DNA from 2 places in the Paenibacillus sp. SRL342 genome. Region 2 is predicted to be linked to the other one. Evidence: riboswitches for the same ligand, from Rfam matches in the RefSeq annotation. Region 2 holds a riboswitch; the other holds the start of a gene.

Region 1 (3,414 bases), 2.3 Mb from region 2:
CGGGCTGCCGTAAATGCATGGAATGGGATGAAGCGAAGCAGGACCGAGAGTTGTTCGACTTTTATCAGAAACTGATCTCCTTGCGTCATGCTCATCCTGCCCTGCGTGCAGAAGGCACCGTTCGTTTTCTGCAGGCTCGTCCCGATGGCAGCCAACTGGTATTGGAGCGGCAAAGTAAGGAGGAACGAATTCTGGTTCTGTTCAATCGATCAGAAGAGACGGCTATTGTCGAGCTGGAGGCCGGTGACGAGGAATGGACCGAGTTATTCGGCGGAAACCATCGTACCGCCAAGGAAGATGGCGTACTCTCCATTGAACTGCCCGCGTATGGATATGCCGTATTAAGTACGGCTGTGAGCCAGGACTAGAGTTATAATACACATACGTCTGAGCCACATCTAAGTAGCCTATCTTCGCTTCATCTGCAGCATAAAACAAGCGTCCTGCATAACCCGGATTCGGGTTCGCGGACGCTTGTTTTTGTATTTTTGTATTCGCCGTTATACATAATAATGTCACTGATTTATATATAGGTGGTCCCGGTTCAGCTTAAACCTGAGTATCCTTGTCCACTTGAGCATTGTCCGCCCCACTTGTAGTTGTGTCAGAATCTGCTGGCTTCGACTCCGGCTCAGGCTCTGCACGCTTTGCCTTTGGTTTAGCCAGCTTTTGCATCATTTTGCGGCCGGTTGGCGTCTGGGCCAACCCGCCCTGGGCTGTCTCCCGATGGCGGCTCGGCATCGCACTGCCTACTTCCAGCATAACGTCGATGACTTCATCTGATGGAATAGCACTACGCACTCCGGCCAGGGCCATGTCAGCCGCAGCCAGCGCCGTGACTGCACCCAGTCCATTACGGACGATGCACGGGATTTCAACAAGGCCTGCGACCGGATCGCAGATAAGGCCCAGTGTATTTTTTAACGCCAAACCAACGGCATGAACGACCTGTTCCGGTGTACCTCCACGCAGTTCAACCATGGCACCCGCAGCCATGCCGATAGCGGAACCCACTTCCGCCTGGCAGCCACCTTGGGCCCCGGAGATAAATGAATTGTTGGCAATAACATAACCAATTGCTCCCGCACAGAACAACCCGTTCACCAAATGTTCATCCGTCCAGCCAAATCGCTCCTGTGAACTGATAAACACACCCGGGATAATACCACAGGAACCGGCTGTTGGTGTTGCCACAATCCGGCCCATGGAGGCATTCACTTCAGATACACACAGGGCATACGCCATGGCAAGTGCGGAAGCATCTCCTGAACAAGTCTCACCCTTGCGAATGTACTCGGCCATTTTTTTACCGTCTCCACCCGTTAACCCACTGCGTGATGTAGTATCTTCCGTTAACCCTTTGCGTACCGCTTCCTTCATCACCTGATAATATTCAGACATCTGCTTCACAACATCCGCTTCCGGTGTATTGGTCTCCTGAACCTGCTCCTCGATCATCAGCTGAGCGATGGTTTTGGATTCTGCTGTACAGATCGTATTCAGTTCGTGCAAATGTTTAAACCGCATCCGAATCAACTCCTCTCTTCAAATCGATAACACGAATGTCCAGCACATGGTCGAGCTCCTTTAGACGCTTGAGCATATCAGGATTAGGCACACCATCCATTTCCATCGCGGTGAGTGCTTCGCCATCACGGGCTTTCCGGTCCACCTGCATATACCCGATGTTAACCCCGGATGAACTGATCGTGGACGTCACTGACGCGAGTACGCCCGCTTTATCCGCATGCCGCAGAACCAGTGTTGGGAACTCACCACTAATCTGAACACGAAAATCATTCATCGAATGCACTGATACACTGCCACCACCAATGGATGCACCGATTAAGGAGCAGGCACGTTCTCCATGCCACAACTCAATTTTGACCGTATTTGGATGAGGAGCAGGCAGGCCACTTGTATAAAACTCAACCTCCATGCCCGCTTCCTCTGCGTATCGCTCCGCATCCGGGATACGCGGATCGTCTGTGACATAGTCCAGCAGACCGCCGATCAGTGCCAGGTCTGTTCCGTGCCCCTGATACGTATCAGCGAATGAACCGTATAACGTCAACCGGGCACGATCTGGCGTACATCCCAGCCACTGACGAGCAATTCTTCCTAACCTTGCTGCACCAGCTGTATGTGAACTTGAAGGCCCCGTCATCGACGGACCAATAATTGAGAAAACATCTTTAAATCGCACCTTGTAACCCTCCATTATTAATCATGATTCAATTTTGTAAAATGTATTCGTCATTTCGATCCAGGAGTTCCATCCACAATGACCCTTATTTAGGGTATGATGACATCAAAAAAGGACAGAAGAAGGCCTTAGGCCCTCTCTCTGTCCTCGATACCTGAGAGTTTCACGATCAGTAGTGTCTCACGACAAGGTGCACTGCCTGCAATTACAGACAAAGTCACCGGGCAGACTGATCATATACCCCTTGGGTGGCGCAGTTCGCGCACTCTCCAGAGTTGCGTCCAACGATGGTACATTTACCTGAGAGATTAACGACTGCATCGGGTGCGCAGCAGCTTGCTCCTTCGGTGCCTGGACACTAGCCATTGTGCTCAGCTAACCCAGATCTCTCCCGCTCGTTATCATCCGCTGTATTATTTTAATTCGATTCGAATGGGTATATATCTAAATTTTTGATCAAGTATACCCATAGAGTAATGCACAATATCATATATGTCAACAAAAGTGACGTGTAATTATCATAAGTTCGATGTCTATTTTAGCTGAAGCGAATAGCATTAATATTTCTCACTTCCGCTGAGGCACTAGTGACGCTTGTAGTGGTTGTAAATTGGATGCTTATCGTGTATGCGTTAGTCGTTGTAGCCGGGGCAGTATCCACGTAAGTGTTGGAGGAAAGAAACCTTAATGTGCCGGAAGCATTCCCTGTTCTGGAGATCTGCAATTGATTAATCAACACTCCGTTTCGCCTCAGATTAATGTTATACGCAACGTTCCAGTTCGAACCTACAACTACAGCCACTTGCGTACTATTATCTATTTTCACCCGTTGGCCTGCTACTACAGGTACATTAAGTGTCTGAATCGTCGTTTCAGCTACTAATGAAAGACCCAACGCCGCGGTCTGGCTATCAGCAAACAAGGAAGAGTCTGCCGGAGCCGAAGCTGCAGTTGATCCCGTAGCACCCGTTGCTCCTGTCGCACCAGTTACCCCAGTAGCTCCAGTCGTTCCCGTAGCACCTGTGGCACCTGTAGCACCAGTAGCTCCGGTCGCTCCTGTTACTCCCGTTGCGCCTGTAACACCAGTCACTCCTGTTGTTCCTGTCAATCCGGTTGCACCTGTAACACCAGTGACCCCTGTCGTTCCCGTCAGTCCTGTCGCTCCTGTAACACCAGTGACCCCTGTCGTTCCCGTCAGTCCTGTCGCT
Region 2 (3,414 bases):
GAATATCACTACCCACGATGACCCCGATGGTCATAATGGCACCCACGACACCACCGCGCTGACCATGCACCATCGTACCCCCGGTGTAACCAATTAACAGTGGCAGCAAATATTTGATCATCGGATCGACTAGCTGGGCAAGCGTCTCGTTAGGGAACCAGCCTGTTGGAATGAACAGAGCCGTAATTAATCCCCAGGCGATAAATGCGCCCATATTCGGCATGACCATACCACTCAGGAATCGGCCGAAGCGCTGAACCCCTACCCGTAGCCCACCTTTGGAATTGGACGATTGGTCCAAATTACTCATTGTATTATCCTCCTTGGATCAAGTGATTATGATTTATGAAAGGGGTATCATTTCTCCCCTGTTGTAATCCTAAGCGAGAATGCTCTCCTGTTCAATGAAATGAAAGCGTACTTTCGTCATGAACAATGATGACAACATTAGGTTATGTAATCGTTTTAATCGATGCATAATGACTCAACCCCTTGATACACAAGGCTTTTTCCGCCTATGACTTTTATCATTTCCAGAATCATTTTCTAACCTATAGCTTGGTCCAATCAGGTGATTTACATCCACAATCTGCTTCAATCCACATTCAAAACCATTCTTGGAAAGCACAAAAAACCCGTGCAAGCATCAGGCTCACACAGGTCGAAACAATATGAAGCTCATATCATTTGGTTATAAAATATATGTTAATAAGTACAAGTTCGTTAAAACTATTCTTCCGTATGTTTCCGATACGCGTCTGCATTCATCAATGTAGACAATGCTGCTGTCAGATCTCCCTCAACACGAATCTCAATCATCCAGCCTTCCTCGTAAGGAGAGCTGTTCACAAGTTCAGGGGAATCCTGCAACGAATCATTAACTGCAATAATTGAACCTGTGACGGGAGAGAACAAGTCCGAAACCGTTTTGACCGATTCGATCGTTCCAATGCTATCTTCTGCTTTTACATTGGTTTCAAGGTCAGGCAGTTCCACAAACACAATGTCACCCAGCTGATGCTGTGCGAACTCGGTAATGCCAATACGTACAGTATCCTCCCCTACGGTTTGCACCCATTCATGCTCTTCACTGTACAGGAAATCACTTTTCAATTCGCTCATCGATATCCGCCTCGCTTTTCATTAAATGAGTGCATGCGTTCTTTGACCTTAACCTTTTTCCCAGAACATAGCGTATGATATTTATGAATCAAATGTCAATATACCTCACAATTTATTTACTGAACACCTCTAAATCCTGTAACCGGATTACACTCTTTCTTCATATACTGGTGAATATTAGAATAGTAAGCGCACTCTTTATAAATACACGAACAATAACATAGAAAACAGATTAAATATTCGGTTTTAAATTGTTATCTATGATATCGTTCTTGACATCGGTAGTGGATTCACGTTTTAATGAAAAGAGTAAATATGTTTATTGGACTATGTAATACCCGCGGATGAATGTAAAGGGAGAGATTACCCGTGACACCCGATTCGGGATGTACATGAGGTAACGCCGAAGGAGTAAACCACCGATAAGCGGAGGTGAATCTCTCAGGCAAAAGGACTTTTACGGGACGCAACTCTGGAGAGCATCTATTCGCCCTGTGCGGGCGTTATGATCACCCAAGGGGAAACCTGCTGCACAACGCAGCGGGGTAACTCTCAGGTACAAGGGACAGAGCCTTAGAATACAGCGTGCTACTTGGCATGCCGATTCTTTGGCCTGTCCTTTTCCTTTTTCCCAAAAAACGAAAAACAGGATGTAGAACGGCGCTGCCATAGCTGCCTTACCATACTTATGTGATGAAATTATCTAGCTGGAAATTTAAAAATACCCTGGTTCATTGATCCACGATTGTATATCCGGCCGGCTCACGGCCCATGACGAGGTGATTTGATGTCCGATTTGCTTAGAACACCACTCTTCCCACTGTATCAGCAATACGAAGGCGTACGGTGCATTGATTTTGGAGGCTGGGAGCTTCCGGTACAATTTAGCGGAATCCAGAAAGAACATGAAGCGGTACGCGAGCGCGCGGGACTGTTCGATGTATCCCATATGGGCGAATTCACGGTACAGGGTGAGCAGGCTGAAGCGTTTTTGCAACAAATGATGACCAATGATGTGACCACGCTGGTTCCCGATCAAGCCCAGTACACCCTGATGTGTTATCCAGATGGCGGTGTGGTGGATGATCTGCTCGTGTATAAGCTGGAAGATCAGCATTATATGCTTGTGGTTAACGCCTCCAACATCGACAAGGATTGGGCGTGGCTGCAAGAGCACTTGATTCCCGGCGTAAGCATGACCAACGATTCGGAGCAGACGGCGCTACTCGCCTTGCAAGGTCCACTGGCTGTAGACATTATCGGAAAAGTTACAGATACGGATGTAAGCTCGATTGAACCGTTTCGTTTTGTGCAGGATGCTGAAGTATGTGGAGTAAAATTACTGTTGTCCCGTACCGGTTATACCGGTGAAGATGGCTTTGAGCTATATGTTCCTGCAGATCAGGCCGCTGTGGTCTGGAATGGGTTAATGCAAGCCGGTGAAGGTCACGGACTTGTACCCACAGGCCTCGGTGCTCGGGATACACTGCGCTTTGAAGCAAAGCTCCCTCTGTATGGACAGGAATTGTCGGCAACTATCTCTCCACTCGAAGCTGGCGTAGGTATGTTTGTGAAGCTGAATGCCGGACCTTTTATCGGACACGAAGCCTTGTTACAGCAAAAAACTGACGGGCCCGCCCGCAAACTGGTCGGCATCGAAGTGTTGGAGCGCGGTATTCCCCGCCCCCACTATCCGATTTACGCCGAAGGCGTACAGATCGGTGAAGTGACAACAGGCACGCAATCACCTACATTGAAGCGTAATCTGGGGCTTGCCCTCATCGACAGCAAATACGCTGCGCTGGGAACCCCGCTTGAGATTGAGATTCGCGGCAAGAAATTAAAAGCCGAGGTCGTGAAGACCCCTTTTCATAAACGGACACGTACGTCGAAGACACCTACTCAAGGAGCTGATCAAGCATGAGCAAGCACCGTTACATTCCCATGACTGAGCAAGATCAGAACGCCATGCTCGCAACCATTGGTGTGGGTACGCTGGAGGATCTGTTTCAGGACATTCCGCAGGAGATTCGTTATCAGGGCGAGCTGCCCGTATCCTCCAAACTTGATGAATATGCGCTGACACGTCACATGTCCAAACAAGCCGGCGCCAACGCCAATTTCGAAACACACGCCAGCTTCCTCGGCGCTGGCATATATGATCATTATGTTCCTTCCGTCATCAATCATGTCATTTCCCGTTCCGAGTTTTACACTGCCTACACACCTTATCAGCCTGAGATCAGCCAAGGTGAACTACAGGCCATTTTCGAATTTCAATCCTACATCTGT

What was found. A riboswitch is a leader RNA that binds a small molecule or an ion and turns the genes downstream of it on or off. The one in region 2 is predicted to bind glycine.
Region 1: another riboswitch for glycine. It lies ahead of sdaAB (L-serine ammonia-lyase, iron-sulfur-dependent subunit beta); the one in region 2 lies ahead of gcvT (glycine cleavage system aminomethyltransferase GcvT).

The regions. Positions count from the first base shown of each region.
Region 1 covers NZ_OZ481790.1:531,655-535,068, reverse strand. Annotated here, with positions in the region: gene AC4E8D_RS02570 (alpha-glycosidase) at 1-368, shown strand, start outside; gene sdaAA (L-serine ammonia-lyase, iron-sulfur-dependent, subunit alpha) at 550-1,527, opposite strand; gene sdaAB (L-serine ammonia-lyase, iron-sulfur-dependent subunit beta) at 1,517-2,206, opposite strand; glycine riboswitch at 2,346-2,481, opposite strand; glycine riboswitch at 2,486-2,610, opposite strand; gene AC4E8D_RS02555 (beta strand repeat-containing protein) at 2,745-3,414, opposite strand, start outside.
Region 2 covers NZ_OZ481790.1:5,477,308-5,480,721, forward strand. Annotated here, with positions in the region: gene AC4E8D_RS24130 (PTS mannitol transporter subunit IIBC) at 1-310, opposite strand, end outside; gene gcvH (glycine cleavage system protein GcvH) at 730-1,122, opposite strand; glycine riboswitch at 1,467-1,589, shown strand; glycine riboswitch at 1,593-1,693, shown strand; gene gcvT (glycine cleavage system aminomethyltransferase GcvT) at 1,910-3,046, shown strand; gene gcvPA (aminomethyl-transferring glycine dehydrogenase subunit GcvPA) at 3,043-3,414, shown strand, end outside.